Regions from separate parts of the Streptomyces sp. NPDC002851 genome, predicted to be linked through region 2. Evidence: riboswitches for the same ligand, from Rfam matches in the RefSeq annotation. Region 2 holds a riboswitch; the other holds the start of a gene.
What was found. A riboswitch is a leader RNA that binds a small molecule or an ion and turns the genes downstream of it on or off. The one in region 2 is predicted to bind glycine.
Positions count from the first base shown of each region.

Region 1: another riboswitch for glycine. It lies ahead of gcvP (aminomethyl-transferring glycine dehydrogenase); the one in region 2 lies ahead of gcvT (glycine cleavage system aminomethyltransferase GcvT).

Region 1 covers NZ_JBSFUT010000050.1:169-14,747, reverse strand. The annotation lists gene ACWD10_RS34525 (DUF5999 family protein) at 84-290, shown strand; gene gcvP (aminomethyl-transferring glycine dehydrogenase) at 435-3,329, opposite strand; glycine riboswitch at 3,504-3,618, opposite strand; gene ACWD10_RS34515 (PRC-barrel domain-containing protein) at 3,765-4,193, shown strand; gene ACWD10_RS34510 (DNA polymerase IV) at 4,389-5,885, opposite strand; gene ACWD10_RS34505 (MerR family transcriptional regulator) at 5,976-6,584, opposite strand; gene ACWD10_RS34500 (bifunctional nuclease family protein) at 6,763-7,236, opposite strand; gene ftsR (transcriptional regulator FtsR) at 7,290-8,036, opposite strand; gene ACWD10_RS34490 (FHA domain-containing protein) at 8,078-9,034, opposite strand; gene ACWD10_RS34485 (DUF881 domain-containing protein) at 9,116-10,024, opposite strand; gene ACWD10_RS34480 (small basic family protein) at 10,030-10,362, opposite strand; gene ACWD10_RS34475 (DUF881 domain-containing protein) at 10,359-11,258, opposite strand; gene ACWD10_RS34470 (sugar phosphate nucleotidyltransferase) at 11,346-13,841, opposite strand; gene ACWD10_RS34465 (CDP-alcohol phosphatidyltransferase family protein) at 13,958-14,566, opposite strand.
Region 2 covers NZ_JBSFUT010000038.1:68,353-82,931, reverse strand. The annotation lists partial or broken gene ACWD10_RS31135 (serine hydroxymethyltransferase) at 1-345, opposite strand, end outside; gene gcvH (glycine cleavage system protein GcvH) at 377-754, opposite strand; gene gcvT (glycine cleavage system aminomethyltransferase GcvT) at 831-1,964, opposite strand; glycine riboswitch at 2,000-2,125, opposite strand; glycine riboswitch at 2,126-2,221, opposite strand; gene ACWD10_RS31120 (AAA family ATPase) at 2,355-3,041, shown strand; gene ACWD10_RS31115 (enhanced serine sensitivity protein SseB) at 3,183-4,010, shown strand; gene ACWD10_RS31110 (enhanced serine sensitivity protein SseB C-terminal domain-containing protein) at 4,138-4,932, shown strand; gene ACWD10_RS31105 (ABC transporter permease) at 5,306-6,310, shown strand; gene ACWD10_RS31100 (ABC transporter substrate-binding protein) at 6,412-8,166, shown strand; gene ACWD10_RS31095 (ABC transporter permease) at 8,292-9,293, shown strand; gene ACWD10_RS31090 (ABC transporter ATP-binding protein) at 9,290-10,393, shown strand; gene ACWD10_RS31085 (ABC transporter ATP-binding protein) at 10,423-11,541, shown strand; gene ACWD10_RS31080 (trimeric intracellular cation channel family protein) at 11,682-12,350, shown strand; gene ACWD10_RS31075 (thioesterase family protein) at 12,414-13,283, shown strand; gene ACWD10_RS31070 (helix-turn-helix transcriptional regulator) at 13,325-14,287, shown strand; gene ACWD10_RS31065 (TetR family transcriptional regulator) at 14,342-14,579, opposite strand, start outside.

The DNA.
Region 1 (14,579 bases), on a different contig from region 2:
ACACACCAACGGGGGCGGACATGAACACCGCATCGAGCCGCGGGGCTCAGCGCACTACAACGACACAGCGAAAGAACTCATCCATGTGCCAGCATCAGCCGCCTTGTCCTACAGCCGACTCCGCCGACCGGGAGGCCGCCCGACCCGTGGCGCACCACCCGGAGCAGGGCTGGAGCCTGCTGTGCAACGGCGTCCTGCTCTTCGAGGACACCGGTGAGCTGCTGCCGGACGGGCAGATCATCGCCCCGCACCGGCCGCTCGGCACCGACCAGGTGGCGCGCGCCGCCTGACCACGGCCCGGCCGTCGCCGGGCCGTCGACCAGGCACATCCGTACGGCCTCGAGCGACACCGTACGACTCGAGCAACACCGCACGACCTGAACAAAAGGGCCGGCACGGAGAGCGATCTCCGCACCGGCCCTCACGCGTGCCCGTCAGCTGTCGTACGCCTCCAGGGGCGGGCAGGAGCAGACCAGGTGGCGGTCGCCGTACGCCTGGTCGATCCGGCGCACCGGCGGCCAGTACTTGTCGGCCTTGGAGACACCGGCCGGGAACACGGCCTCCTCGCGCGCGTACGGGTGCTCCCAGTCGCCCGCGAGGACGGCGGCGGTGTGCGGCGCGTTCCGCAGCGGGTTGTCGTCCGCGGGCCACTCGCCCGAGCCGACCTTCTCAATCTCCGCCCGTATAGCGATCATTGTGCTGCAGAACCGGTCGAGCTCGGCCAGATCCTCGCTCTCGGTGGGCTCGATCATCAGCGTCCCGGCAACCGGGAAGGACATCGTCGGCGCGTGGAAGCCGTAGTCGATGAGCCGCTTCGCGATGTCGTCCACCGTCACACCGGTGGCCTTGGTGAGCGGCCGCAGATCGATGATGCACTCGTGCGCCACGAGCCCGCCGGGGCCGGTGTAGAGCACCGGGTAGTGCGGCTCCAGGCGCTTGGCGATGTAGTTGGCACCGAGCACCGCGACCTGCGTGGCCCGCTTGAGGCCCTCGCCGCCCATGAGTCGTACGTACGCCCACGAGATCGGCAGGATCCCGGCCGAGCCCCACGGCGCCGCAGAGATCGGGCCGACGCCGGTCTCGGGGCCCGCGGCGGGCTGCATCGGGTGGTTGGGCAGATACGGCGCCAGGTGCTCGCGCACCCCGACCGGGCCGACGCCCGGACCGCCGCCGCCGTGCGGGATGCAGAACGTCTTGTGCAGGTTGAGGTGCGAGACGTCGCCACCGAACTTGCCCGGCTCGGCAAGCCCCACAAGCGCGTTGAGGTTGGCCCCGTCGACGTACACCTGGCCGCCCGCCTCATGCACCTGGGCGCAGATGTCGGCGACGTGCTCCTCGAATACGCCGTGCGTCGAGGGGTACGTGATCATGAGGACGGCCAGCTCGTCGCGGTACTGCTCGATCTTGGCGCGCAGGTCCTCGACGTCGATCTCGCCGTCGTCCGCGGTCTTGACGACCACGACCCTCATCCCGGCCATCACCGCGCTGGCGGCGTTGGTGCCGTGCGCGGAGGAGGGGATGAGGCAGACGGTGCGCTGCTCGTCGCCGTTGGCCCGGTGGTAGCCGCGCACCGCGAGCAGGCCCGCGAGCTCGCCCTGCGAACCGGCGTTGGGCTGAAGCGACACCTTGTCGTACCCGGTGACCTCGGCGAGGCGCTCCTCCAGCTCACGGATGAGCGTGAGGTAACCCTGGGCCTGGTCGGCGGGCGCGAAGGGGTGCAGGGCACCGAACTCGGGCCAGGTGACGGCCTCCATCTCGGTGGTCGCGTTGAGCTTCATGGTGCAGGAGCCCAGCGGGATCATGCCCCGGTCGAGCGCGTAGTCCCGGTCCGCGAGGCGGCGCAGGTAGCGGAGCATCGCGGTCTCGGAGCGGTACTGGTGGAAGACCGGGTGCGTCAGGTACTCGTCTGCGCGCAGCAGGTCCTCCGGCAGCGCCTCGGCGACGCTCGCGTCCAGGGCGTTGACGTCGGCGAGGTCGGCCTCGACGCCGAAGGCGGCCCACACGGCGGCCAGTTGGGCCCGCGTGGTGGTCTCGTCACAGGCCAGCGAGACCTGGTCGGCGTCGACCAGGCGCAGGTTGACGCCGCCCTCGCGCGCGGCCGCGACGACCTCGGCGGCCCGCCCCGGCACCCGCACGGTGACCGTGTCGAAGAACTGCCCGGTCACGACCTCGACGCCGCCCGCGCGCAGCCCCTCGGCGAGGATCGCGGCGTAACGGTGGGTGCGCAGGGCGATGTCCTTGAGGCCCTGCGGCCCGTGGTACACCGCGTACATCCCGGCCATGACGGCGAGGAGCACCTGTGCGGTGCAGATGTTGCTGGTCGCCTTCTCGCGCCGGATGTGCTGCTCGCGGGTCTGCAGGGCGAGGCGGTACGCCTTGTCGCCGTCCGCGTCCACGGAGACGCCGACGAGGCGGCCGGGCAGGTTGCGCGCGAACTTGTCGCGCACCGCCATGTAGCCGGCGTGCGGCCCGCCGAAGCCCATCGGCACGCCGAAGCGCTGCGACGTACCGACCGCGATGTCGGCGCCGAGCTCGCCGGGCGAGGTGAGCAGCGTGAGCGCGAGCAGATCGGCGGCGACGGTGACGATCGCGCCGAGCTCGTGCGCCTGCTCGATCACCGGCTTGAGGTCCCGCACGGCACCGGAGGCGCCCGGGTACTGGAGCAGCACGCCGAACACCCCGCGCTCGGCGACCTCGGCCGGGATGCCCTGCGACAGGTCGGCGACGACCACCTCGACGCCGGTCGGCTCGGCCCGCGTCTCGATCACCGCTATGGTCTGCGGCAAGGCATCGGCATCGATCAGGAAGACACCGTCCTTGACCTTGCCCACGCGCCGGGACAGCGCCATCGCCTCGGCGGCCGCGGTGCCCTCGTCGAGCAGCGAGGAGCCGGAGGTCGGCAGGCCGGTCAGGTCGGCCACGGTCGTCTGGAAGTTGAGCAACGCCTCGAGGCGGCCCTGCGAGATCTCCGGCTGGTACGGCGTGTACGCGGTGTACCAGGCCGGGTTCTCCATCACGTTGCGCAGGATCACCGGCGGCGTGAAGGTGCCGTAGTAGCCCAGGCCGATCATGGACGTGAGGACCTGGTTGCGGTCCGCGAACGTGCGCAGTTCGGCGAGGACTTCGGCCTCGCTGCGCCCGTCGGGCAGGTCGAGCGCCTCGGCGCTCTTGATCACATCCGGCACGGCGGCGGCGGTCAGTTCGTCGAGCGATCCGTATCCGACCTGGGCGAGCATCTTGGCCCGGGCCTCGCCATCGGGCCCTATGTGACGCTGCTCGAAGGGGATGCCTCGCTCCAGCTGGGAGAGCGGAATGCGGTTGGCGGTCATTGCGGAAGGCCTCCTGGTCTATGCGACCTACGAGGGGCACCACGGCGCGGGCACCCGGACGGCCTCCCCCTCTGTCATCTCAACCTGAGAGCTTCACCGGTCACGTACCGCGACCGGCTTTCACCGTCGGTGAGAGCGGATGCCGTCGACGCCCGCCCTGCTTTCCAGAGTGACCTCATCCACGCGGTACGGGGGCCTGAGAGATTCCGGGGAGGATTTGCTCCTTCGGCGCCTCCAGTAGTCGGGCCTATGCGGCCTGTCAACCGGAGAGCTCTCCCGCATGGGGTCAGCAGCCGCTGGCCAGCCTACCAGCGCCCTCCCGGGGTATCCCTGGACACTGGACCGACGCCCACCTCTCTCGCGCTCGACTGGCCACGTGCCGCAATGTGCTCTTTCGTAGTGATGACGAAGGAGTTGCGACGTCTTGGAGGGACCGTGCAGACCGACATTGATCCACGGAGTCTGATCGGCCGCAAGGCATTCGACTGCAACGGCGCCAAGCTGGGAACGGTGGACGAGGTCTATCTCGACGATGCCACCGGCGTCCCGGAGTGGGCGGCGATACGCACCGGCCTGTTCAGCCGGGATGCGTTCATACCCCTCGAACCCAGCGAGCTGGTCAAGGGCACGCTTCAGGTCCCGTACGACCGCGCCCTGATCAAGGACGCCCCGGACTTCGGCGTCGGCCGCCACCTGTCGCCGGAACAAGAGCTTCAGCTCTACCACCACTACGGCATCGACGTCTCGGCGCCACCGCCGCCCAACCACAACTTCGGCCACGTAGCCGGCACGGAGACCCGTGACGAGGGGCCGGGCCCCTCGAACTCCCGCGGAAGCCCGGACTCCGGCCCAAAGCCGCCGTGAGGCCTGTGCCCCGTACGGGCCTGCTTTACGGATCACGTACGGGCCTGCCATACGGATCGTGTACGAGCCTGGCTTTACGGATCGGGTACGGATCTGGCTTTACGGATCACGCATCCGCGCCGTCGGCCCGGTGCCCTCGCCTGGGGGCTGCGCCCCCAGGCCCCCTGCCCTGTCGCCTCTGAGCAGGGCTCGTCCTCAAACGCCGGACGGGCTGGCAGTCACCCCTGAGGCCCCCTCCGAACCATCCGCCTCCTCCCCCGCGACAACGCCCCGAGCCGTCACCAACGGCAACGGCTCACCGACCCGCAACAGCGGATCATCGCTCCGGAACGTCCGCACCCGCCCCGGCGACGACCCGGGTGTCTCGAAGCGCACCGTCACCCGGCCAAGGCCGCTGCCCTGCACCCACCCCGGCCCGTACTCGGCATGCAGCACGTCCTGCCCGGCGTGCCAGCGCCGCTCCCCGGACACCTCGGCAGCACCGGCGTCCTCCGCCCCGTCTCCCGCAGGTGCGGCCGCACCGCCACCGTTACCGCCCCCACCCACCGCGGAATCGCCCTCCGCGCCCCCGGCCTCCCCCGGAACCTCAGCCTGAGCCGCCTCAGCCGCCGCCTCCGCAGCCTGGGCCTGTGCGAACAGGTCCTCCTGCGTGAAGTCGGCGAGACCGGACACCCCCACCCCGAGCAGCCGCACCCCGCCCGTGGTGTCCACGCCCTCGAGCAGCCGCGCCGCGGCCTCCCGCACCACCCCCGGGTCGTCGGTCGGCCCGCGCAGCGTCTCGGAGCGGGTCAGCGTCGAGAAGTCGTAGCGCCGGACCTTCAGGACCACGGTCCGCCCGGAGTGCCCGGATGCCCGCAGCCGCTGCACACAGCGGTCCGCAAGCCGGGCGACCTCCAGGCGCACCCGCACCCGGTCGTGGATGTCCACGTCGTACGTGTCCTCCACGGACACCGATTTCGTGTCCCGCTCGGCCACCACGTCCCGCTCGTCCCGCGCCAGGGCCATCGCGTACAGCTGCGTGCCGTGTGCCTTCCCGAGCAGCCGTACGAGCTCGTCCTCGCCCGCCTCGGCGATCTCCCCGACCGTGGTGATCCCGGCCCGCCGCAGATGGTCCCCGGTCACCGGCCCGACCCCGGGCAACGTACGCACGGACATCGGCGCCAGAAGCTCCCGTTCCGTGCCCGGGACGATGAGCACGAGCCCGTCCGGCTTGGCCTCCTCCGAGGCGATCTTCGCCAGCATCTTGGACGCGGCGAGCCCTACCGAGCCGGTGAGCCCCGTGACCGCCCGTATGTCCGCGCGCAGCCGCTCACCCACCGCCCGCGCGGACACCCCGTCCCAGGCCACGCCCCCGGCCTCCAGGTCGACGAACGCCTCGTCCAGGCTGAGCGGTTCGACCAGCGGCGACAGCTCCCGCAGCAGCCTCATGACCTGCTCGCTGATGTCCCGGTAGAGCCCGAACCGCGGCATCAGATACGCCGCGTTCGGCGCGAGCCGACGCGCCTGCGCCACCGGCATCGCCGAGTGCACCCCGAACTTCCGGGCCTCGTACGACGCCGTGGCGACCACCCCACGCGGCCCGATGCCGCCGACGACCACGGCCTTCCCGCGCAGACTGGGCTTGGCCGCCTGCTCCACCGAAGCGTAGAAGGCGTCCATGTCCAGATGAAGAATCGTGGGCGTCGATCTCACAAGACCGATGCTGCCCTACACCACTGACAATCGGGCCGCCACGCCTTGGCCGCCACGCCTTGGCCGCCACGCCTTACGAGGGCGCCGCGCTCACCCCGCGCGGTTGCGACGCTGCGCCAGCTCGTCGGTGGGGTTGTGCCCGATCAGCGTCTCGCCGGTGTCGATGCGCTCCCCGTGCAGCTGCGAGAGCGCCGCCTCGACGTCCCGCCACACCACACCCACGGCGATGCCGAAGACACCCTGCCCGCCCTGCAGCAGATCCACGACCTCGTCCGGCGAGGAGCACTCGTACACCGTGGCGCCGTCGCTCATCAGCGTCATGCGCTCAAGATCCGCGAACCCGCGGTCCCGCAAGTGCTGGACGGTCGTACGAATGTTCTGGAGCCCGACCCCGGTGTCCAGGAAGCGCTTCACGATCTTCAGGACGACCACGTCCCGGAAGCTGTACAGCCGCTGCGTACCGGAGCCGTAGGCGGCCCGCACGCTGGGCTCCACCAGGCCGGTCCGCGCCCAGTAGTCGAGCTGCCGATAGGTGATCCCGGCCGCCGCACATGCCGTGGGCCCTCGATATCCCACGCCTTCGAACGCCGCACCGGCGTCCTGGGCCACCACCTCAGGCCGCAGCGGAGCGTGACCGGCCGCGCTGCCGTGGAGCGGATAGGGACCACCCGCCGCCATACCGTCGCCGCTGCTTCTCACGCCGACCTCCGTCCTTGACCTGCCTTCTCGACGGTAGGGAGTACCCATAGGTGCGTCAACGAACGCCACACTCGGCACGCCGAGTGATAATCACCCCGAGAGTGGTTTACGCCGGGCTCCGGCGTGGAACGGCTGCTCGAATGAGCCGCCGGGGCTGCCCTGGCGGCTCAGCGGCCCTTCACTGGCTGTTGGTCCCGAAGTCCTCGGGCGAGATCTGGTCGAGGAACTCGCGGAACTTCTCGACCTCGTCCTCCTGCTCGTCCGGAATGGCGATCCCCGCGTCATCGAGCACACCGTCACTGCCGTAGATCGGCGTTCCGGTGCGCAGCGCGAGCGCTATGGCGTCGGACGGGCGCGCACTGACCTCGACGCCGCTCGCGAACACCAGCTCCGCGTAGAAGACGCCTTCCCGGAGGTCCGTGATGCGTACCTCGGTGAGCTCCTGGCCCACGGCCTCGAGCACATCCTTGAACAGATCGTGGGTGAGCGGCCTGGCAGGCGCCATGCCCTGTTGAGCGAAGGCAATGGCGGTCGCCTCCCCCGGTCCGATCCAAATGGGGAGGTACCGGTCGCCTCCCACTTCACGCAGGAGCACGATCGGTTGGTTGGAGGGCATTTCGACCCGGACACCGACGACGTCGAGCTCATTCACACAGCAACCCTAGGCCGTGCTCGGCAGGTTTGGGTAGTCGAGCTCCGTCCGAGTCAGTCCCGGCGGACGCCCAGAGCCTGCCGGACCAGGGCCGCGTGCAGCCGTATGGTGAGCTGCGCCAGCTCCTTGGTACGGGCCTCCGCATGGGCTCTGGTCTGCGGATTCCGGTGTCGGCGCAGCGGCGCGACCACCTGTTCGACCAGTCCCGCCTCGCGCTCCGCGGACGCTTTCATGGCCCGAAGATGGCGTGGTTCGATGCCATGGCCACCGAGTTCCGCGATCAGCTTGGCGACCGTGACGGCCTCGATGTCGTACGCGCCGTCGGCGCCGGGCGCGATCAGACCGTACGACTCCCACTCGGCCAGGTCCGCCTCGTCGACCTCTGCGCCCGCGAGAAGCTCCGCGCGGCCGATGACCGCGGCGGTGTGCTCGGCGGGCTCGGGAGCGCCCTCAGCGCCCTCCTGGGGGCCTCGCTGGTCCCCGACCGTCGGCAGCTGGACCTGCTCACCGCGGCCCAGGGCGTCGAGGTGCTCCCTGATCACCTTGAGTGGCAGATAGTGATCGCGCTGCATCCTCAGCACCTGGGCGAGCCGCTCCACGTCCGCGGGTCCGAACTTGCGGTATCCGGACGGCGTGCGCTGCGGCTCGACCAGACCTTCGGCCTCCAGGAAGCGAATCTTGGAGATCGTTACCTCGGGGAATTCCTCGCGCAGCAGATTCAGCACCGTACCGATGCTGACCAGGCGGCCGTCCGCGGCGGCGGTGCCGTCACCGGCACCGCCCTTCGCTGTATGACGCATGGACCTTCCCTGGTGGTCCCCCGGACGGAGTCCGGGGCGGGTCAGATAGCCCGCTGGCTCCCGAAGAAGACCAGCCGGTACTTGCCGATCTGCACCTCGTCACCGTTCGCGAGCGTGACCGAGTCGATCCGCTCCCGGTTGACGTACGTGCCGTTGAGGCTGCCCACGTCGGCGACGGTGAAGACGCCGTCGGCGCCGCGGCGGAACTCCACATGGCGGCGCGACACCGTCACGTCGTCAAGGAAGATGTCGCTCTGCGGGTGCCGCCCGGCCGTGGTCAGTTCGCCGTCAAGCAGGAAGCGGCTGCCCGAGTTCGGCCCGCGGCGCACGATCAGGAGCGCCGAGCCCAGCGGCAGAGCGTCGACGGCGGCCTGTGCCTCCGGGGAGAGCGCCGGTGTCGGCGTCTGACCGGTGGTCTCCGAGTCGTACGCCTCGATCCCCGAGATCGAGATCGTCGAGGTCGTCTCGGACGGACGCTCCGGCGCCGCCCCGCCCCGCAGCGGCGCACCGCAGTGGGAACAGAAGCGGCTGGCCTCGGCATTGCGGTGCCCGCACCTGCTGCAAACCGGCAAGGGATCCTCCTGCCGCGACTGGGCCCCGGGGCCGTTGGACGCCGACGGGCCGGAGGCAAAGTCTCCACCCGCACTTGAGGTTGACGGATCCTCGAAACCTATGCGGCCGGGCGCGGCAGGGTCAACAGAAGAAGCACCGTGAGCACCCGCAAGGTCACCCCCCGCACTTCCGTCGACCTGATCGCGGAAGAGCGGGCGACCCGCTCCCTGCTCCTCGGCCTCACCGTGCCGCGGCGCGCGGTGCCGGGCGGTGGCGTCGGCACCGTCCTCGCGGCCGCTCTTGCCGAACAACTTCGCAAACAACTTCACGGGCGATTCCCCTTGACCGAAACAGACCCGCCCGTGGGGCAGGACGAACCCTGAATGCACACACCGGCATACGTCGGGAGCACAGACATCCTTATAACGTCCGCATCCTCCGGACAGTTTCCACCACGCACCACACTTACGGTGCGTCGACCCCCCGCAACCTCATGTCCTTGCACAACTGCCCTCATACGCCCCGCCTCACTGCGAAGACGACCGAGCGTAGTCAGGACGATTCGCCCGTCGCAAGGCATCTACGACGATCCTCTCGCCCCGGACCACCGCGACCATCGCCTGCTCCTTCTCCAGCGTCTGCACCACACCTCCAGGGATGTTGAGCGCGGGCTCGAGGTCCTGCGGCTTGCCGATGATCTTGAACACATACGGGGACCGCAGCTTGCGTCCGTCCACCCGGACACCGCCCGCCCCGTCCTCGAAGTAGCTCTCGGCAACCACCCGGGCGTCGTTGATCTGAATCGCCTCCGCCCCGGCCGCGCGCAGCTCCTGCACGGCGTCGAGGAGCATGTCGGCCTCGACCGTGCCCTTGCTGTCGGTGATGGTCATCGAGATCCCCGGGCCCCGCGCCGCGACCGTGCCGGCCAGGACACCGAGCTGCCGCTCCTTCTCCAACGTCTGCTTGCGCGCCTCTTCGGCCTGGTCCGAGCTGTTCTCCAACTCGGTCCGCTGGTCGTCGAGTCGCCGCCTCTCGTCTTCTAGACGCTGAGTACGGTCATCCAGTTCATCGAGGATGCGAACAAGATCTTCCTGACGTGCTCCGCGCAGCGCACTGCTCTCACTGTTCGAGCGCACCTGGATGGCGAGGCCCAGGCCGAGAACGAACAGCAGTACGGCGACGATGAGTTGGGCCCGTGACACCTTGGGCGGCCACAGGCTCTCCGCGAGCCGTTGGCGGCCGGTGAGCTGATCCGCGGCGGACGCGGCAGGCGCTGCGGACTCCGCGGCCTCGGTGACCTCGGGCGTCTCGTCGGCCTGCGCAGGCTCGGAAGCGGGCGCGGCCGCGTCGCTTCCCGCGCCCTTGACCTGGACCTTGTGCTTGTCGTTGGCGTCGTCGGCCTTACGCGGCTGCTCCGGCGGCAGTTCCCTGCTCATCGGCCTCACGCCCGGAACACGTGCCGACGGATCGCGGCGGCGTTGGAGAAGATCCGAATGCCGAGCACCACGACGACACCGGTCGAGAGCTGCGCCCCGACCCCCAACTTGTCGCCGAGGAACACGATCAGCGCCGCCACGACCACATTGGAGAGGAAGGACACGACGAACACCTTGTCGTCGAAGATGCCGTCCAGCATCGCGCGCAGCCCCCCGAACACCGCGTCAAGCGCCGCCACCACGGCGATCGGGAGATACGGCTCGACCACCGCGGGCACTTCGGGCCGGACCAAGAGTCCGACCACCACTCCCACGACGAGGCCCAGTACGGCGATCACGATGTGCCCTTTCCTGCTTGCGGCTGTGCGGTACGTACGGTCAGGCTCGGCGCTGCGGGCAGCCGTACCTCTTCCTCTGCGGAGATGCTGGTCCTGACACCGAAGTTCTCCTGCAACGCGTGCAGGTACTGGCCGTCGGGGCTGTCCTGGAACCTGGTGCTCAGCCGTTGTCCGTTCCCCACCGCGAGCACCGTATACGGCGGTGCCAAGGGCCTGTTGTCGACCAGTATGGCGTCGCCCGCGGCCCTGATCGCCGAGAGCGAGGTGAGCCGCTGACCGTTGATGGCGACGGCCTCGGCGCCGGACTGCCAGAGGCCGTTGACGACCTGCTGCATGTCCCGGTCCCGTACCCGGCCGTTGTCGGAGAACCCGGTGTCCCCGCGCGGCCCGTCGCCGCTCCCGCCGGAGGCCTTGGCGTCGTCGATCACCAGCTTCACGCCGGGACCGTGCACCTCCGTGGCACCGGCGAGCAGCTCCACAAGCCCGCCCTGGTCACCACCGGCCTTCTCGAGTGCCTGACGCTGCCGCTGCCCGACCTCCTGGCGGAGCCCGTCGATCTCGCCCTCAAGCTTGTCGGCGGCCCTGGTCTCCCGCTCGATGCGGTCGATCAGCTCCTCGCGTTCCTTGGCCACGACCGGTGCCGCTATCCGGGCCTGCGCGGCACCTACGGTCACCACGAGCGCGGCGAGCACGAGACCGGCGGCGAGGCCGAGCTTCGCCCGCAGGGTACGCGGCAGACCACCACCGCCCTCGTTCCGCTTACGCTCCGCCGCCTCGGCATAGCCGTCGTCCAGGCTGTGATCCATCACATTGGTCAGCAGCGACATCGAAGCGTCAGGTCGCGCGGGTGGCGAAGATGTGCTCCGAACGGGGGGCTGCTGCGGCATGCCGCACATCGTCGCACGTCGCGGGCCGTACCTCCGAATGGCCCCACCGGCGCGCCGGTCGGCGGCCCCGCAGGCCGCCGACCGGCACTCCTTACGTCAGTGTCCGGCGCTGTCCACCACGGCGGACCACTCGTCGAGCAGCGCCTGAGCGGAGGCGTCGTCAGGGCCTTCGGCCCACAGATGGGTGACGGCCTCGGCCGGATCGGGCAGCACCATGACCCAGCTGCCGTCCGGCTCGACCACCCGCACCCCATCGGTCGTATCCACCGACCGCTCCCCCGCCGCCTCGACCACGCGCCGCATCACCAGACCCTTGACGGCCCACGGCGTCGCCACGTCCCGCCGCAGCACATGCGCCCGCGGAATCCGCGCATCGATCTGACTGAGCGTGAGCTGGGTACGTGCCACCAGGCCGATGAGCCGTACGAACGCGGCCGTACCGTCGAATACGCTGCTGAACTCCGGAATGATGAAGCCGCCCCGCCCGTCACCACCGAAGATCGTGGTGTCGTCGCGCCCCACCCGCGTCAGATCGTCGGGCGATGTGGTCGTCCACTCCACCTGCGTGCCGTGGTACGCCGCCACCTGCTCGGCGATCCGGGTGGTGGTCACCGGCAGCGCCACCCGGCCACTGCGCCGCTCGGCCGCGACCAGGTCGAGCAGCACGAGCAGCGCGCGGTCGTCCTCGACGATCCGCCCCTTCTCGTCGACGAGCGAGAGGCGTTCCCCCACCGGGTCGAAGCGCACGCCGAACGCTGCCCGGGCAGAGGCGACGATCTCACCGAGCCGCACGAGCCCCGCCCGCCGCGTCTCCGCCGACTCGGTGGGCCGCGCCTCGTTGAGGCCGGGGTTGATCGTCAGGGCGTCGACGCCGAGCCGACCGAGAAGGCTGGGCAGCACGAGACCGGCGCTTCCGTTCGAGGCGTCGACGACCACTTTCAGCCCGGATTCCGCGATCCCGGTGATGTCCACATTCCGCAGCAGCGATCCCGTGTACGAGTCGAAGACGCTCGCCGGAAAGCGCAGATCCCCGATCTCTCCGGGGAACGCACGACGGTACTCCTGACGCGCGTACACCCGGTCGAGCTTTCGCTGCCCGGCCTGCGACAGGTCGGCGCCGCGGCCGTCGAAGAACATGATGTCGACGGAGTCCGGAACCCCTGGGGTCGTCCGGATCATGATCCCGCCGGCGCTGCCTCGCGCCGTCTGCTGCCTGGCCACCGGCAGCGGTACGTTCTCCAGATCGCGTACGTCGATGGCGCTGGCCTGCAACGCGGAAATCACCGCACGTTTCAGGGCCCGGGCACCCCGCGAGTGGTCTCGCGCGGTGGTAACGGTCGACCCCTTCTTGAGAGTTGTCGCATACGCCCCGGCGAGCCGGACCGCGAGCTCCGGCGTGATCTCGACATTGAGAATGCCGGAAACGCCCCGGGCGCCGAAGAGGTGGGCCTGTCCGCGGGACTCCCAGATGACCGAGGTATTGACGAAGGCACCGGCCTCGATGGTCTTGAAGGGGTAGACGCGCACGTTGCCCTGGACGATGGATTCCTCGCCCACCAGACACTCGTCCCCGATGACCGCGCCGTCCTCGATCCGCGCGGCCCGCATGACGTCGGTGTTCTTACCGACGACACAGCCTCGCAAATTGCACTGCTGGCCGATGTACACGTTGTCGTGCACCACCGCCTTGTGTAGAAAGGCCCCGCTCTTCACGACCACATTGGAGCCCACCACGGTGTGCTCCCGGATCTCCACGCCGGCTTCGACCTTCGCGTAGTCCCCGATGTAGAGCGGCCCGCGCAGCACGGCATCCGGATGGACTTCGGCCCCTTCCGCGACCCAAACACCGGGCGAGATCTCAAACCCGTCCAGGTCTACGTCGACCTTGCCCTCGAGGACATCGGCCTGGGCCTTCACGTAGCTCTCGTGGGTACCGACGTCCTCCCAGTACCCCTCGGCCACATACCCATAGATCGGCTTGCCTTCCTTCATGAGCTGAGGAAAGACGTCACCGGACCAGTCGACGGGCACATCGGCCTGGACATAGTCGAACACCTCGGGCTCCATGACATAGATGCCCGTATTGACGGTGTCCGAGAAGACCTGACCCCATGTCGGTTTCTCGAGAAACCGCTCGACCTTCCCGTGCTCGTCCACGATCGTGATACCGAATTCCAGCGGATTCGGCACGCGTGTCAGACAGACGGTGACAAGCGCTCCCTTTTCCTTATGGAAATTGATGAGCTCGGTGAGGTCGAAGTCGGTCAGCGCATCACCGGAAATGACGAGGAACGCGTCGTCCTTGAGTGCTTCCTCCGCGTTCTTCACGCTGCCGGCGGTGCCGAGTGGCTTCTCCTCGTTGGCATAGGTGAGCTCCATTCCGAGATCTTCACCATCTCCGAAGTAGTTCTTGACGAGCGACGCCAGGAACTGGACAGTTACGACGGTCTCGGAGAGCCCATGCCGCTTGAGCAGCCGCAGCACATGCTCCATGATTGGCCGATTGGCCACGGGCAGAAGCGGCTTGGGCATACTCGAGGTCATGGGGCGAAGGCGAGTGCCTTCACCGCCAGCCATCACGACGGCCTTCATGTCGGAAGCGTCCTCCTTGAAGAGACGACTGTCTTGCCGACTTAGCCCGTCAGACAGGCCCGCCTAAGCTCAGGTTGCGAGCCAACAGCCGCGATACGGCCGCCCCACCGGCAGGCTTAATCGGCCATGGCGTCCGCCCTGATAACCCGGCGGACCTGAACCACGTACAGGATTCCTGCCCACCAGTACAGCGTTGTACCCCATCCGGCGAACGCCCATCCGAAAATAGCAGCGAGTGACGCCACCCAGCCGGTTCCGTCACTGAGCAACAACAGCGGGAACGCATACATGAGGTTGAACGTCGCCGCTTTGCCAAGGAAGTTCACCTGCGGCGGCGGATAGCCGTGCCGCCTGAGAATGCCCACCATCACCAGGAGCAGCAGCTCGCGCGCCAAGAGCGCGGCAGTGAGCCAGAGAGGGAGAATCTCCCTCCAGGTCAGCCCGGCCAATGTCGAGAGGATGTACAACCGGTCCGCGGCCGGGTCAAGGAGCCGACCGAGGCTGCTGACCTGATTCCATCGACGAGCCAGCTTGCCGTCGAGATAGTCGCTGACACCACTCAGCGCCAACACCAGCAGGGCCCAGCCGTCACTGTTGGGCCCACCGAACACCGGCCTGAGGATCAACCACAGGAAAAGGGGCACGCCGACAAGCCGTGCCATGCTGAGGATGTTCGGAATCGTGAGCACCCGGTCCGTCTGAACGCGGGTCTCCTGAACCTCCACCCTGGGCCTCCTG
Region 2 (14,579 bases):
CGTGTCGCCCGGCTTGAGCAGCGCGAACATCGCGGCCGCGTTCGCCTGCGCACCGGAGTGCGGCTGGACGTTGGCGGCCTCGGCGCCGAAGAGCTCCTTGATGCGGTCGATGGCGATCTGCTCGACCACGTCGACGTGCTCACAGCCGCCGTAGTAACGGCGGCCGGGGTAGCCCTCGGCGTACTTGTTGGTGAGGACCGAGCCCTGGGCCTCCATGACCGCGACCGGGGCGAAGTTCTCCGAGGCGATCATTTCGAGCGTGGACTGCTGGCGGTGCAGCTCGGCGTCGACAGCGGCGGCGACATCCGGGTCGAGCTCGTGCAGCGGGGTGTTGAGAAGCGACATGCGTTACGTCCTTAAGGGCGGCCTACGCGGCTCAGGAGCCGGAGAACTCGGTGTACTCGTCGGCGGAGAGCAGGTCCTTCGGCTCCTCCGAGACGCGGACCTTGAACAGCCAACCGCCCTCGAACGGGGCCGAGTTGACCAGGGACGGGTCGTTCACCACGTCCTCGTTGACCTCGGTGATCTCACCGGTCACCGGCGAGTACAGCTCGCTCACGGACTTGGTGGACTCCAGTTCGCCGCAGGTCTCGCCCGCGGTCACCGTCGCGCCGACCTCCGGCAGGTCGACGAAGACCACATCGCCGAGCGCGTTGGCCGCGTGCTCGGTGATGCCGACCGTCGAGACGCCGTCAGCGGCGGCCGACAGCCACTCGTGCTCCTTGCTGTAACGCAGTTCCTGGGGATTGCTCATGGCCTGAATTCTCCTGTACGCGGGGGAGTGGTGAGGAACCTGAGGACGGTGCGGCCGGGCGTGGCCGGACCGAGTGTCACTTCTGGCGCTTGTAGAACGGCAGCGCCACGACCTCGTACGGCTCGTGGGTACCGCGAATGTCGACGCCGACGCCCTTGACGCCGGGCTCGGCGTGCGCCGCGTCGACGTACGCCATGGCGATCGGCTTGCCGAGCGTCGGGGACGGGGCACCCGAGGTGACCTCGCCGACCGGGGCGCCCTCGGCGACCACGGCGTATCCGGCACGGGGCACCCGGCGGCCCTCGGCGATCAGGCCGACGAGCTTGCGCGGCGGGTTCTGCTCGGCCCGCTCGGCGGCCCGCTCCAGCGCCTCGCGGCCCACGAACTTCCCGTCGTTCGTGGTCTTCTCGAACTTGACGACCCGGCCGAGCCCCGCGTCGAACGGGGTCAGCGAGGTGGACAGCTCATGCCCGTACAGCGGCATGCCCGCCTCGAGGCGCAGCGTGTCCCGGCAGGAGAGCCCGCACGGCACCAGGCCGTACGACTGACCGGCCGCGGTCAGCGCCTGCCACACGGTCTCGGCGTGCTCCGGCTTCAGGAACAGCTCGAAGCCGTCCTCGCCGGTGTAGCCGGTGCGCGCGATCAGCGCCGGGACCCCGGCGACGGTGCCGGGCAGACCCGCGTAGTACTTCAGGCCGTCCAGGTCGGCGTCCGTGACCGCCTTGAGGATGGCGGGGGAGTCCGGGCCCTGTACCGCGAGCAGCGCGTAGGCCTCGCGGTCGTCGCGCACCTCGGCGTCGAAACCGGCGGCGCGCTCGGTCAGGGCGTCCAGGACGACCTGGGCGTTGGAGGCGTTGGCGACCACCATGTACTCGGCGTCCCCCAGCCGGTACACGATCAGGTCGTCGAGGATGCCGCCGTCCTCCTGGCAGATCATGGTGTAGCGGGCCCGGCCCGGCTTCACTCCGCCGATGTTGCCGACGAGGGCGTAGTCAAGGAGGTCCGCGGCCTGCGCGCCGGTGACGGTGATCTCACCCATGTGGGAGAGGTCGAAGAGCCCGGCCTTGGTGCGTACGGCGTTGTGCTCGTCGCGCTCACTGCCGTACCGCAGCGGCATGTCCCAGCCCGCGAAGTCGGTCATGGTCGCGCCGAGCGAACGATGCAGGGCATCGAGCGCGGTCTTGCGCGGGATGTGCGAAGAATCTGTCATGTGTCTGGCTCCCAGGGCATGACGGGTGAGGTCGTTCCTCCCCATCTGTCATAAACCTGAGAGGTTCGTCGCGCTGCGCTCCCCTGGAAGGACGGCGCGACTTGCACCTTGGGTGGGGCCGTACGGCGCAGTGCCGGGACGGGCCCGCTTTTCAGATCTGCCTCGCCCGCGCGGTATCGGGACCTGAGAGATTCAAGGGAGGGACTTGCTCCTTCGGCGCCCCAGTGCGTGACTGGGAGCTCTCCCGCGCGGATTCAAGCGGCCGGTATGCAGTTGGCGCGGACATCATTGCACGTCCCGTCTGTGTGGAAAGAGCTTGTGCCGCATTACCGGCTCTTTACACTCGGCGGTAAGGAGACAGTCACGCTGCGGAGGGGGAGGACGATCACGGTGCACGAGGCCGGCGCGTACGCAGGGGTGCCCACGACAGGCGTCGTGGTGCCGGGACAGCGGGAGGCCGACGCCCGCACTGCGGCAGCGGCCGCCGGAGCGGTCGGGCCGGTGCCCATCGTCCGTGACCTGCGCGGCCGTGCCGGGCGCACGCCCCGCAGGCTGCACTTCGGCGAGGGCGACATGGTCGTGGTCTCGGGGCTGCCGGGCAGCGGCAAGAGCACGCTGATCCAGCGGGCGGTGGCGGCCCCCCGCTTCGACTCCCAGGACGCCCGTGACCGCTGGGCCCGCCGACTGCCCCGGAAGCTGCCGTACGCGACGTACCGCCCCCTCGTCCGGCTCGCGCACTACGCGCACCTGCGGCGGGCGCTGCGCTCCGGCGCCAGCGTCGTCGTGCACGACTGCGGTACGCAGCGCTGGGTGCGCCGCTGGCTCGCCCGCGAGGCCCGGCGCCGCGGCCGCGTGCTGCACCTCCTGCTGCTCGACGTCGCGCCGCAGGTCGCGCTCGCGGGGCAGCGGGAGCGCGGGCGGCGGGTCTCCCGGTACGCCTTCGCCCGGCACCGCAGGGCGGTCGGACGGCTCGTCCGGGACGCGGAGCGCGGCCGTATCCCCGGGGGCTGCGGCTCGGCGGTGCTCCTGGACCGGGAGGCGGCGGGGGCCCTGGTGGGCGTCGACTTCGGGGAATGACGTCCGCCCGTCCGCCCGTCCGCCCGTCCGTCCGCCCGCCCCGTGAAGCGTGGCGGCTTGCGGAGTTAAGGTCGTGGGCGTCGCGGGTCAGCACCGCGAGCGGAAGCGCACAGAGGTACACAGGGGACGACGAGGACATTGATGGACATTCCGGTACAGGGGACTCCGGGCGGGCCCGACGGGCCGCACCCCGGATGGCCGGCCAACGAGCTGGAGGAGGTCCTCGCCGCCTCCGCCGCGGGCTCACCGGAAGCCGCGGCGCACGCTGCCCAGTCGGCGGGCCCGCGCATCGTGGAGGCCCTGGGGCGAGGCAAGGTCTGGGTGCCGCTGCCGAACGGCGGCGGCCCGGACAGCCCGAACCTGGACCTGCCCACCGTCACCATCGACGACCGGGCGTACGTCCCCGTCTTCAGCTCCGAGCAGCGCCTGCGGCAGATCGTCGGCGATCACATGAGCTTCACCGCGGCGCCCGCCGTGGAGTTCGCCCGCGGCCTGCCGCCGCTGCTCGGCATCGCAGTGAACCCGGACGCGGGCCCCGGCGCGGTCGGCACGCTGCTGCCGCCGCCCGCCGTCGCCGAGCTCTGCCGCTACGGGCGCACCCCGCTCGACGGCCCGGCCAGCGGCGGCCGCGTCCGGCTCTTCGAACCGGACTGGCAGGACGACCCGGTGGACTTCCTGGCCGTCACGAGCGAGGAGTTCGAGGCCACCGGCGTGGTGCTCAGCGCCCGCCGCTGCCTGGCCAGCATCGAGGGCGACAAGCCGGTGATGTTCGTCGGCGTCGAGCTCTCCCAATGGGAGGGCGCCGCCCGCAACCTCCCCATGGACGCCCTGGGCCGCGCGCTCGGCCGCGCCCCGGTGCCCTGGCCGGTCAACCTGGTCCTGCTTGACGTGGCCCAGGACCCGGTGGGCGCCTGGATGACCGAGAAGGTACGCCCCTTCTACCGCCGGGACCATCGCCAGGACCAATGAGTCGCGGCTCGGGCGGCCGGGCCGCATCCGCGTTCCGCCCGCCGCGCCATAAGCTGTTTCCCAGCCAACGCCCCACGACCGGGGGCGGATCGAGTACGGAACACCACGCCAAGGGGGCCGGTCTACGGTGAGTGCGTCGGGCACGGCTGCGGCCGGGAAGGTCGAGCACATGCTGCGCCAGGTGACGCCCGGGCGCTATGACGCGTACGAGGCGTTGCTCGGCGCCCTCGCCCAGGACCGCGTCTGGATGCTGCTCTGGCACGGCCAGGCCGGTTCCCCCGACGCGCAGTACGGGAACATGGAGGTCGACGGCTACGGCTACGCGCCCTGCGTGACCTCCGCGCAGGAGCTCGCCGCCTCCGGCTGGAACCGCGCCCACGAGGTCGTCCCCGGCCTCGACGTGGCCCGCACCCTATACCCGGACCACTACGGCCTCTGGCTCAATCCGCACGCCCCCGGCGGCGGCGTCGGTGTCCCCTGGCTCGACCTGCGCCGCATCGCCACGGGCCTGGACCGGCTGCCCGCCGGACCGCTGCGGATCTCCGAACCCACCATCGAGGTCCCGCAGTTCTACGCCCACCTCGCGCAGAACGCCCATCGCACCCCGGCCGTACGCGCGCTGCGCCGTGCCTGGGTGCAGCCGGCGCTCGGCACCCCGTATCTGGCGATCGGTCTCGACGTGTACGCCACCGATCCCGCCTCGGTGGACGCGGTGCGCGCGATGATGCAGCAGTCCGTCGCCACGGTGCCGGACGGGCTCGCGGTGTCGACGGTCGCGATGGCCGACGAGTTCGACCCGGTCGCCCTGTGGCTGCGGGCCAACGCCCGGCCGTTCTACGACCGTGAGGCCCACGGGGCGCCTGCGGCGCAGATCGGGGCAGGCGGGTACGGCTATCCGCCCGCGGCGCCCGGCGCGTACTGAAGGTAGTGAGGACCTTTCTCCAGGGGCCCGCGGCGAAGCCGCTGATGGATGCAGCGCCCCCTGGACCCCCGTGCCCAACTCCACCGTTTTAGGGGCAGTTTGGGGCCCCAGTCGTGAACCGCTGAAGCGATCAAGTTGTTCGCATAGCGGAAGCCTGCTGGCCACATCACGGTTGCGCATCCATTCACGGACAGGGCTGGCGGGTGATCGCGGCCACATTGAAGACTCCCCGCATGTACGGCCTTTCGGGCCTGTGTGCGAGCAGACCGACCAGTCGGCCAGTGCGTCGATGTCGCTCGCACCGTCTACGGAACCGCCGCTACAGCGGCAAGTGCGGGCCGGTCACCACCGGTTGAGAGGGGACCCTGCCACGATGACGGCGCCAATGCATGACACAGCCACGGACGCGGAGAAGGCCGCGCCCGTAGAGGGCGCAGCCGACGCCGCGGGCAAGAAGGTCGAAGGGCGTTCGCTCAAGCAGATCGCCTGGAACCGCCTCAAGCAGGACAAGGTGGCGCTCGCCGGAGCGGTCGTTGTCGTCGTGCTCGTCCTGGTCAGCGTCTTCGCGCCGCTCCTCGTGAGCCTCTTCGGACACCCCCCGAACCAGGGCCACTTGGACCAGCTGGAGGACATCACCAACCTGCCCAAGGGCGCCCTCGGCGGCATCAGCGGGGACTTCCTGTTCGGTGTCGAACCGAACACCGGCCGGGACGTGTTCAGCCGGATCGTCTACGGGGCCCGGGTCTCGATGCTGGTCGCCGTGCTCGCCGCCCTGGTCGCGGTGGCCCTCGGCACCCTGTTCGGGATCATCGCCGGTTTCTTCGGCGGCTGGGTGGACGCGCTGATCAGCCGGGTGATGGACGTCCTGCTCTCGTTCCCGCAGCTGCTCTTCATCATCGCCCTGGTCTCGGTGCTGCCGGACGATCTCTTCGGACTCACCGGCAGCGGGGTGCGGATCGCCACCCTCATCCTGGTCATCGGCCTGTTCGGCTGGCCGTACATCGGCCGGATCGTGCGCGGCCAGACGCTGTCGCTGCGCGAGCGGGAGTACGTCGAGGCGGCCCGCAGCCTGGGCGGCGGTTCCCGGCACATCCTGTTCAAGGAGCTGCTGCCCAACCTGGTGGCCCCCATCACCGTGTACACCACGCTGATGATCCCCACCAACATCCTCACCGAAGCGGCGCTGAGCTTCCTCGGCGCCGGTGTGCGACCGCCCACCGCCTCCTGGGGCGGCATGCTCCGGGACGCCCTCCAGGTGTACGAGCACGACCCGATGTTCATGGTCTTCCCGGGTCTGGCGATCTTCATCACCGTCCTTGCCTTCAACCTCTTCGGTGATGGGTTGCGCGACGCCCTGGACCCCAAGGGAACCCGCTGAACAGCCCTGACCGACCTGCCCCTGCCGTACCGTCAGGCGGCTCTTCCACATGGTTCTCCGGCACCAGAGCCAGGGACCGCGAATCTCGGAGGATGCGAGAAATGCCCACAGGTTTCACCAAACGAAGGCTCACCGCGGGCGCGGCCCTCGTGGTAGCGGCGCTGATGACCACCACCGCGTGCGGCGGCGGTGACGAGGAGACCAAGAAGGGCGCCGGTTACAACGCGGGCATCGGCAAGGTCGCCAACCCCTCGAAGAAGAAGGGCGGCACGCTCAAGTTCATCGCGAAGCAGCCGTTCGACTCCCTCGACCCGCAGCGCGCCTACTACGGCATGACGTGGGACGCGATGCGCTTCTTCACCCGCCAGCTGGTCACGTACGACACCAAGCCCGGCGAGGCGTCCAACAAGCTGGTCCCGGACCTGGCCACGGACAACGCCAAGATCACTGACGACGGCAAGACCTACACGTACACCCTGCGCGACGGGCTCACCTGGGAGGACGGCTCCAAGCTGACTTCCAAGGACATCAAGTACGGCATCGAGCGCGCCTGGGCCACCAAGGTGATCACCGGCGGCCCGGCGTATCTGAAGAGCGTGCTCGACCCCGAGGGCAAGTACAAGGGCCCCTACGAGGACGACTCCGAAGAGGGCCTGAAGGCGATCGAGACGCCCGACGACAAGACCATCATCTTCCACCTCCCGGAGCCCAACAGCGACTTCGAGAACATGCTGGCCATGCCGTCCGGCTCGCCGGTGAAGAAGGAGAAGGACACCAAGGCGAAGTACGCCAACGAGCCCTTCTCGAACGGCCCGTACAAGTTCCAGTCCTACCGCCCGGGCAAGAGCGCCGTCCTGGTTCGCAACAAGCACTGGAACAAGGAGTCGGACCCGATCCGCCCGGCCCTGCCCGACAAGATCACGGTCGCCTTCTCCCCGAACAAGGAGGAGAACGACAAGAAGCTGATCGCGGGCGAGTACGACCTCGACATGAACGGCACGGGCATGACCCAGTCGGGTCGCATCACGGCCATGCAGGACCACAAGGACAACGTTGACAACATGCAGACGGACTTCATCCGTTATGTCGCCCTGGTGACGGCCGCCAAGCCGCTCGACGACGTCCACTGCCGCAAGGCGGTCTTCTACGCCACCGACTTCGCGGCGCTGCAGAAGGTCCGCGGCGGCAAGCTCGCGGCCGGTGACATCGCGGTGAGCCCGCTGCCCAAGGCCATCCCCGGCTCGGACCCGGAGTACGACCCGTACGGCATTCTGGAGCGCAAGGGCAAGCCGGACGCCGCCAAGGCCAAGGCGGAGCTGAAGGAGTGCGGCAAGCCGAACGGCTTCTCCACCAAGGTCACCGCGCGGAACGACAACCCGGGTGAGAAGGAGGCCGCCACGCAGCTGCAGGAGAGCCTCGGCAAGGTCGGTATCAAGCTCCAGGTCGACACCATCATCGGCTCCGAGTCGCCGAGCATCACCGGCTCCCCCTCGGTGGTCAAGAGTCGCGGCTACGGCATGATCATGAGCGGCTGGGGCCCGGACTTCCCGTCCGGCCAGGGCTTCGGCCAGCCGCTGTGGGACAGCCGCTTCATCTACGAGAACGGCAACTACAACGAGTCCGAGATCAAGGACAAGACGATCGACAAGCTCTTCGACGACGCCATCGCAGCGGACAGCCCGGAGAAGGCCGCCGAGATCTACAAGGGCATGAGCCACCGCGTGATCGACCAGGCCTACTGGATGCCGTTCCTGCAGGAGAAGAACATCACCTGGCGCAGCTCGCGGCTGACCAACGTCTATTCCTCCGCCGCCTACAGCGGCCGCTACGACTACGTCACGCTCGGCGTGAAGTAATCGTCACCGGCCCGCTGGCCCGTCCACTCTCGCCGAACCCCGCCAGTCCGAAGGGCAGGTGATGGCCCCGGTCGGCGGCCGGAACTCCGCAACCCGGAATTCCGGCCGCCGGCGGGCCGCGCACAGTGCTTGCTTATCTCATCCGGCGCCTGGGCGCCGTCATCGTGATGGTGCTTGTCGTGCTGCTCACGACGTTCACCATCTTCTACATGCTGCCCAAGTGGGCGGGGCAGGACCTTGCCGTGCTCTTCGCGGGCAAGAACTCCGGCGCCGAGCAACTCGAGGGAATCCGGGAGAAGCTGGGCCTGAACGACCCGCTCCTCGTGCAGTTCGCGGAGTTCGTCAAGGGCATCCCGTTCGGCCGGGACTTCGGCAGCGGCAACAGCGTGACCCACTGCCCGTCGCCGTGCCTCGGCTACTCCTTCCGTACCGAGGCCCCGGTGTGGGAGACCATCAAGGACGCCCTGCCGGTGACCGCCGCGATGGCCGGTGGCGCCGCGATCCTGTGGCTGTTCGGCGGTGTCGCCGTCGGTGTCATCTCGGCGCTCAAGCGCGGTTCGATCTGGGACCGTTCCGCGATGGTGGCCGCGCTCTCCGGCGTCTCGATGCCGATCTTCTTCACCGGCATGATCGCCATGGGCATCTTCGTGCACAGCCTCGGCTGGGTGCACATCGACGACAGCCTCACCACCAACGACTCCTTCGGCACCTGGGTGGAGACCCTGATCCTGCCCTGGATCGTGCTCGCCTTCCTCCAGGCCGCGATGTACGCCCGGCTCACCCGGGCCACCATGCTGGAGGTGCTCGGCGAGGACTACATCCGCACCGCCCGGGCCAAGGGCGTGAAGGAGCCCGTGGTCATCCGGCGGCACGCGCTGCGTTCCACCATGACCCCGATCCTCACCGTCTTCGGCCTGGACCTGGGCATCCTGATGGGCGGTGCCGTCCTCACCGAGACGACCTTCAACCTGCCGGGGCTCGGCCGTGAGGCGGTGCAGGCGATCGACGGCAAGGACCTGCCGATGATCCTCGGTGTGACGCTGTGCATGTCGCTCGCCATCACCCTGGCCAACCTCGTCGTTGACCTGATGTACGCCGTGATCGACCCGCGAGTGAGGCTCGGATGACCGACCTGAACAAGACCGGCGCCGCACTCGGAGAACCCGAGTCCACGGGCGCGTCGGCCGCCCCCACCGCCTTCCTCGAAGTGCGCGATCTGAAGGTGCACTTCCCCACCGACGACGGCCTGGTCAAGTCCGTCGACGGGCTCAGCTTCAAGCTGGAGAAGGGCAAGACCCTCGGCATCGTCGGCGAGTCCGGCTCCGGCAAGTCCGTCACCTCGCTCGGCATCATGGGCCTGCACACGGCGGGCCAGTACGGCAAGCGCAAGGCCCAGCTCTCCGGCGAAATCTGGCTGGACGGCCAGGAGTTGCTCACCGCCGATCCGCAAGAGGTACGTCGCCTGCGCGGCCGCGAGATGTCGATGATCTTCCAGGATCCGCTCTCCGCGCTGCACCCGTACTACACGATCGGCAAGCAGATCGTGGAGGCGTACCGCGTCCACCACGACGTGGACAAGAAGACCGCGCGCAAGCGGGCCATCGAGATGCTCGACCGGGTCGGCATCCCGCAGCCCGACAAGCGGGTCGACTCCTACCCGCACGAGTTCTCCGGCGGCATGCGCCAACGCGCCATGATCGCGATGTCGCTCGTGAACAACCCCGACCTGCTCATCGCGGACGAGCCGACCACGGCGCTCGACGTGACCGTGCAGGCGCAGATCCTCGACCTGATCCGGGACCTCCAGAAGGAGTTCGGCTCGGCCGTCATCGTCATCACCCACGACCTGGGCGTGGTCGCCGAGCTCGCCGACGACATCCTGGTGATGTACGGCGGCCGCTGCGTCGAGCGCGGATCCGCGGAGAAGGTCTTCTACGAACCGCAACACCCCTACACCTGGGGCCTGTTGGGCTCGATGCCGCGCATCGACAAGGAGCAGACCGACCGCCTGATCCCGGTCAAGGGCTCCCCGCCCTCGTTGATCAACATCCCGTCCGGCTGCGCCTTCAACCCGCGCTGCCCGTACGCCGATCTGCCCAAGGGCAATGTCACCCGCACCGTCCGCCCGGAGCTGGCCGAGACCGGGTCCGGGCACTGGAGCGCCTGCCACCTCTCGCAGGAGCAGCGGGAACGTATCTGGACCGAAGAGATTGCGCCCAAGCTGTGAGCGAAGACAAGCAGGACAAGGCTGTGACCATCCCCGCGAAAGACGGCTCGGCGGGCTCGGCGGCCCTTGCCGAGGACCCGGCACCGGGCGAGACGCTGCTCAGGGTCACCGGGCTCCAGAAGCACTTCCCGGTCCGCAAGGGCGTGCTCAAGCGCCAGGTCGCCTCGGTCAAGGCCGTCGACGGCATCGACTTCGACGTGCGCTCGGGTGAAACCCTCGGCGTGGTGGGCGAGTCGGGCTGCGGCAAGTCCACCATGGGCCGCCTGATCACCCGGCTGCTCGAACCCACCGCCGGGCAGGTCGAGTTCGAGGGCCGCGACATCACGCACCTGGGCGTGCGCGCGATGCGTCCGATGCGCCGCGACGTCCAGATGATCTTCCAGGACCCGTACTCGTCGCTGAATCCGCGGCATACGGTCGGCACCATCGTCTCGACGCCGTTCAAGCTTCAGGGCGTCACGCCGGAGGGCGGGGTCAGGAAGGAGGTGCAGCGCCTCCTCGAGGTGGTCGGCCTCAACCCCGAGCACTACAACCGCTATCCGCACGAATTCTCCGGCGGCCAGCGCCAGCGCATCGGCATCGCACGGGCGTTGGCCCTGCGCCCCAAGCTGGTGGTCGCGGACGAGCCGGTCTCGGCCCTGGACGTCTCCATCCAGGCCCAGGTGGTCAACCTCCTGGACGACCTGCAGGACGAGCTCGGACTGACGTACCTGATCATCGCCCACGACCTCTCGGTGATCCGCCATGTCTCGGACCGGATCGCGGTGATGTACCTCGGCAAGATCGTCGAGCTGGCCGACCGCAAGTCGCTCTACGACACCCCGATGCACCCGTACACCCGGGCCCTGCTCTCCGCGGTCCCGGTCCCGGACCCGAAGCGCCGCGCCGCCAAGACCAACGGCAACGGCCGCATCCTGCTCCGCGGGGACGTGCCGTCCCCCCTGTCCCCGCCGCCCGGCTGCCGCTTCCACACGCGCTGCTGGAAGGCGACGGAGATCTGCAGGACGGCGGAGCCGCCGCTGACGGCCCTCCGGACCGGGCACCAGGTGGCCTGCCACCATCCGGAGAACTTCGCGGATCAGCAGCCCGGGGACACGAAGCTGCTTGCGTCGACGGAGGACGTCATAAAGAGCCCCTCCGGCGATTGAGGAGCGGGGGTCCGGGGGCAAGGCCCCCCACGCGGCGTTAGCCGCATATCGGCACAGCCGGGAAGGGGCGGGGCTGGGGAAAAGGCGCCGCGGGCCCGCCCACGCCGAGCCCGGCCCCCGCCACCCGGCACAATCAGTCCGTGTTCCAGGACCTCACGGATCTCTTCACCCCCTCCATCCAGCACGCCCTCGACCTCGCCGGCATCTTCGTCTTCGCGATCTCCGGCGCCCTCCTCGCCGTCCGCAAGAACTTCGACGTCTTCGGGATCGCCGTGCTCGCGATGGCCACCGCGCTCGGTGGCGGCATCTTCCGGGACGTGATGATCGGTGCGGTCCCGCCCGCCGCCTTCACGGACCTCGGCTACTTCGTGACCCCGCTGATCGCCGCGGCCTTGGTGGTCTTCCTGCACCCCGAGGTGGAGCGGATCAACGGCGCCGTCAGCGTCTTCGACGCCGCGGGCCTCGGCCTCTTCTGTGTGGTGGGCACGATCAAGGCGTACGAGTACGGGCTCGGGCTCACCGCGTCGGCCGCTCTGGGTCTCGCGACCGCGGTCGGCGGCGGGGTGCTCCGCGACGTCCTGGCCAATGAGGTGCCGTCGCTGCTGCGCTGGGACCGCGACCTGTACGCGGTCCCGGCCATGGTGGGCGCCGGTTCCGTGGCGCTCTGCATCAGCTTCGACGTCCTGAACTCGGTGACCAGCACCCTCGCCGCCGCCCTCGCCTTCGTGCTCCGGCTGCTCGCCCTCCGGTTCCGCTGGCGGGCCCCGCGCGCCTGGAACCGCAGGGTGACGGTGGCGGAGGAGCCGTGAGAGCGGGCAGGGCCGTCGCGAGAAAGCTACCGCTTAGTAGTTTCGTGTTGTACGGTGCTGCGCATGAATCAGGGCAGTGCGACGGCGGCCCCCGCCGCGATCGGTGACAGCGAATTCGACCGCGACACCGCGGTGACCTTGCGCGAGCCCGGCGTGTACGACGCCGAGCTCTCCGCGGGCTGGACCATCATCAACGCGGTCAACGGCGGCTATCTCCTCGCCGTGCTCGGCCGGGCGCTCGGCGCGGCGCTGCCGCACTCCGACCCGTTCACGGTCTCCGCGCACTACCTGACCGCCTCGCAGCCCGGCCCCGCGGTCATCCGTACCGACGTGATCCGTACCGGACGGACCCTCTCCACCGGCACCGCGTCGCTCGTCCAGCGCGACGAGGACGGGCAGGAGGTCGAACGCATCCGGGTGCTCGCCACGTACGGCGCGCTCGACGACCTCACCGACGAGATCCGTACGACGGCCGAGCCCCCGGCCATCCCGCCCGTCGAGCAGTGCTTCGGCCCGCAGGACGCCCCGGCCGACGGGCCGCCGGTGCCCGGCAGCTCCGCGATCGCCGACCGGCTCTGGCTGAAACTCGACCCCGCGACCCTCGGCTGGGCGCTCGGGCAGCCGTCCGGCAACGGCGAGATGCGCGCCTGGTTCGGGCTCGCCGACGGCCGCGACCACGACCCGCTGTCCCTGCTCCTCGCCGTGGACGCACTGCCGCCCACCGCCTTCGAGCTGGGCCTGAAGGGCTGGGTACCCACGGTCGAACTGACCGTGCACGTCCGGCGCAGGCCCGCACCCGGCCCCCTGCGCGTGGCGATCAGCACACGCAACCTCGCGGGTGGCTTCCTGGAGGAGGACGCCGAGGTCTGGGACAGCGCGGACCGCCTGGTGGCCCAGTCACGGCAGTTGGCGCGGGCGCCGCGCACGCGGTAGGGCCGGTTCGACGGCCGGACCGGGGACGGCATCCTGAACCCGTGAAGTCCGACCGGCTGCTCTCCATCCTCCTGCTGCTCCAGACCCGCGGACGCGTCCCCGCCCATGAGCTCGCCGAGCGCCTCGAGGTCTCCGTACGCACCATTTACCGCGACGTCGAGGCGCTGTCCGCGACCGGCGTGCCGGTCTACGCCGAGCGCGGGCGGCACGGCGGCATCGCGCTGCTCCCCGGATTCCGTACGGATGTCACGGGCCTGACGGCCGACGAGTCGCGGGCCCTGTTCATCCTGGCGGCCGAGGGCGCGCACGCCGCCCTCGGGCTCGACGCCGCGCTCGGCTCGGCCCTGCGCAAGGTGATGGCCGCGCTGCCCGAACCGCACCGGCCCGCCGCCGAGTTGACGTCCCGCCGCGTCCTGGTCGACCCGGTGCGCTGGCTCAGCGGCCCGCGCCAGGCGGTCGACGCCCTGGACGTCCTCCAGGACGCGGTGTTCAGCGACCGCCGCCTGGCGCTGCGCTACCGGCACAGCGGGCAGCGGGAGGTGCGCCGCTACACCGTGGACCCGTACGGCCTGGTCCTGAAAGCGGGCGTCTGGTACCTGATCGCCGACCATCGCGGCGCCCCGCGCCTGTTCCGCGCGGACCGCGTCGACACGGCGACGGTGACGGAGGACCCGGTACGGCGCCGCCCGGGCGTCGAACTGGCCGATGCGTGGGAGGTGTTGCGCCGCCGCGTGGAGGACCGCTCGGGCGCGGTCATGGTGACGGCCCGGGTGCGGGCGCGGTGGCTGGACATGTTCGTACGGATGAATGGGGCGTTTCTGGTGGCGGATCCGGAACCGGAACGCGATGGAGGATGGGCCAGGGTCCGCCTCGCCTTCGGCGACGTCCGCGAAGTGCGCCAACTGCTCTCCCTGGCGGACCGGGTGGAGGTCCTGGACCCGCCTGAAGCCAGAGCGGAACTGGCCCGGGCGGCGCAGGCGATCACCGAGCTGTACCGGGACTGAGGAGACTGCTGTACCGGGACTGAGGAGGCCGAGGAGGCCGAGCTCCGTCGCGAACTACGCCTCGTCCAGCCAGTGCTCCCGCCCCACCGCCACCAGCCGCAGCCTGCGCCGCGCGACCTGTGCCGCCTCCTCGGCGCCCTCGGGCCCCGCCTCCAGGAAGTCCGCCGCCGTCATCACCATGTGCCCGACGTACACCCCGCCCAGCATCCGCAGATCCTCCTGGCTCCAGCCCGCCGACGCCGGTTCCCCGGCGAGCGCCGCCGCCACTTCCTCGGCGAACCGGCGCAGTTGG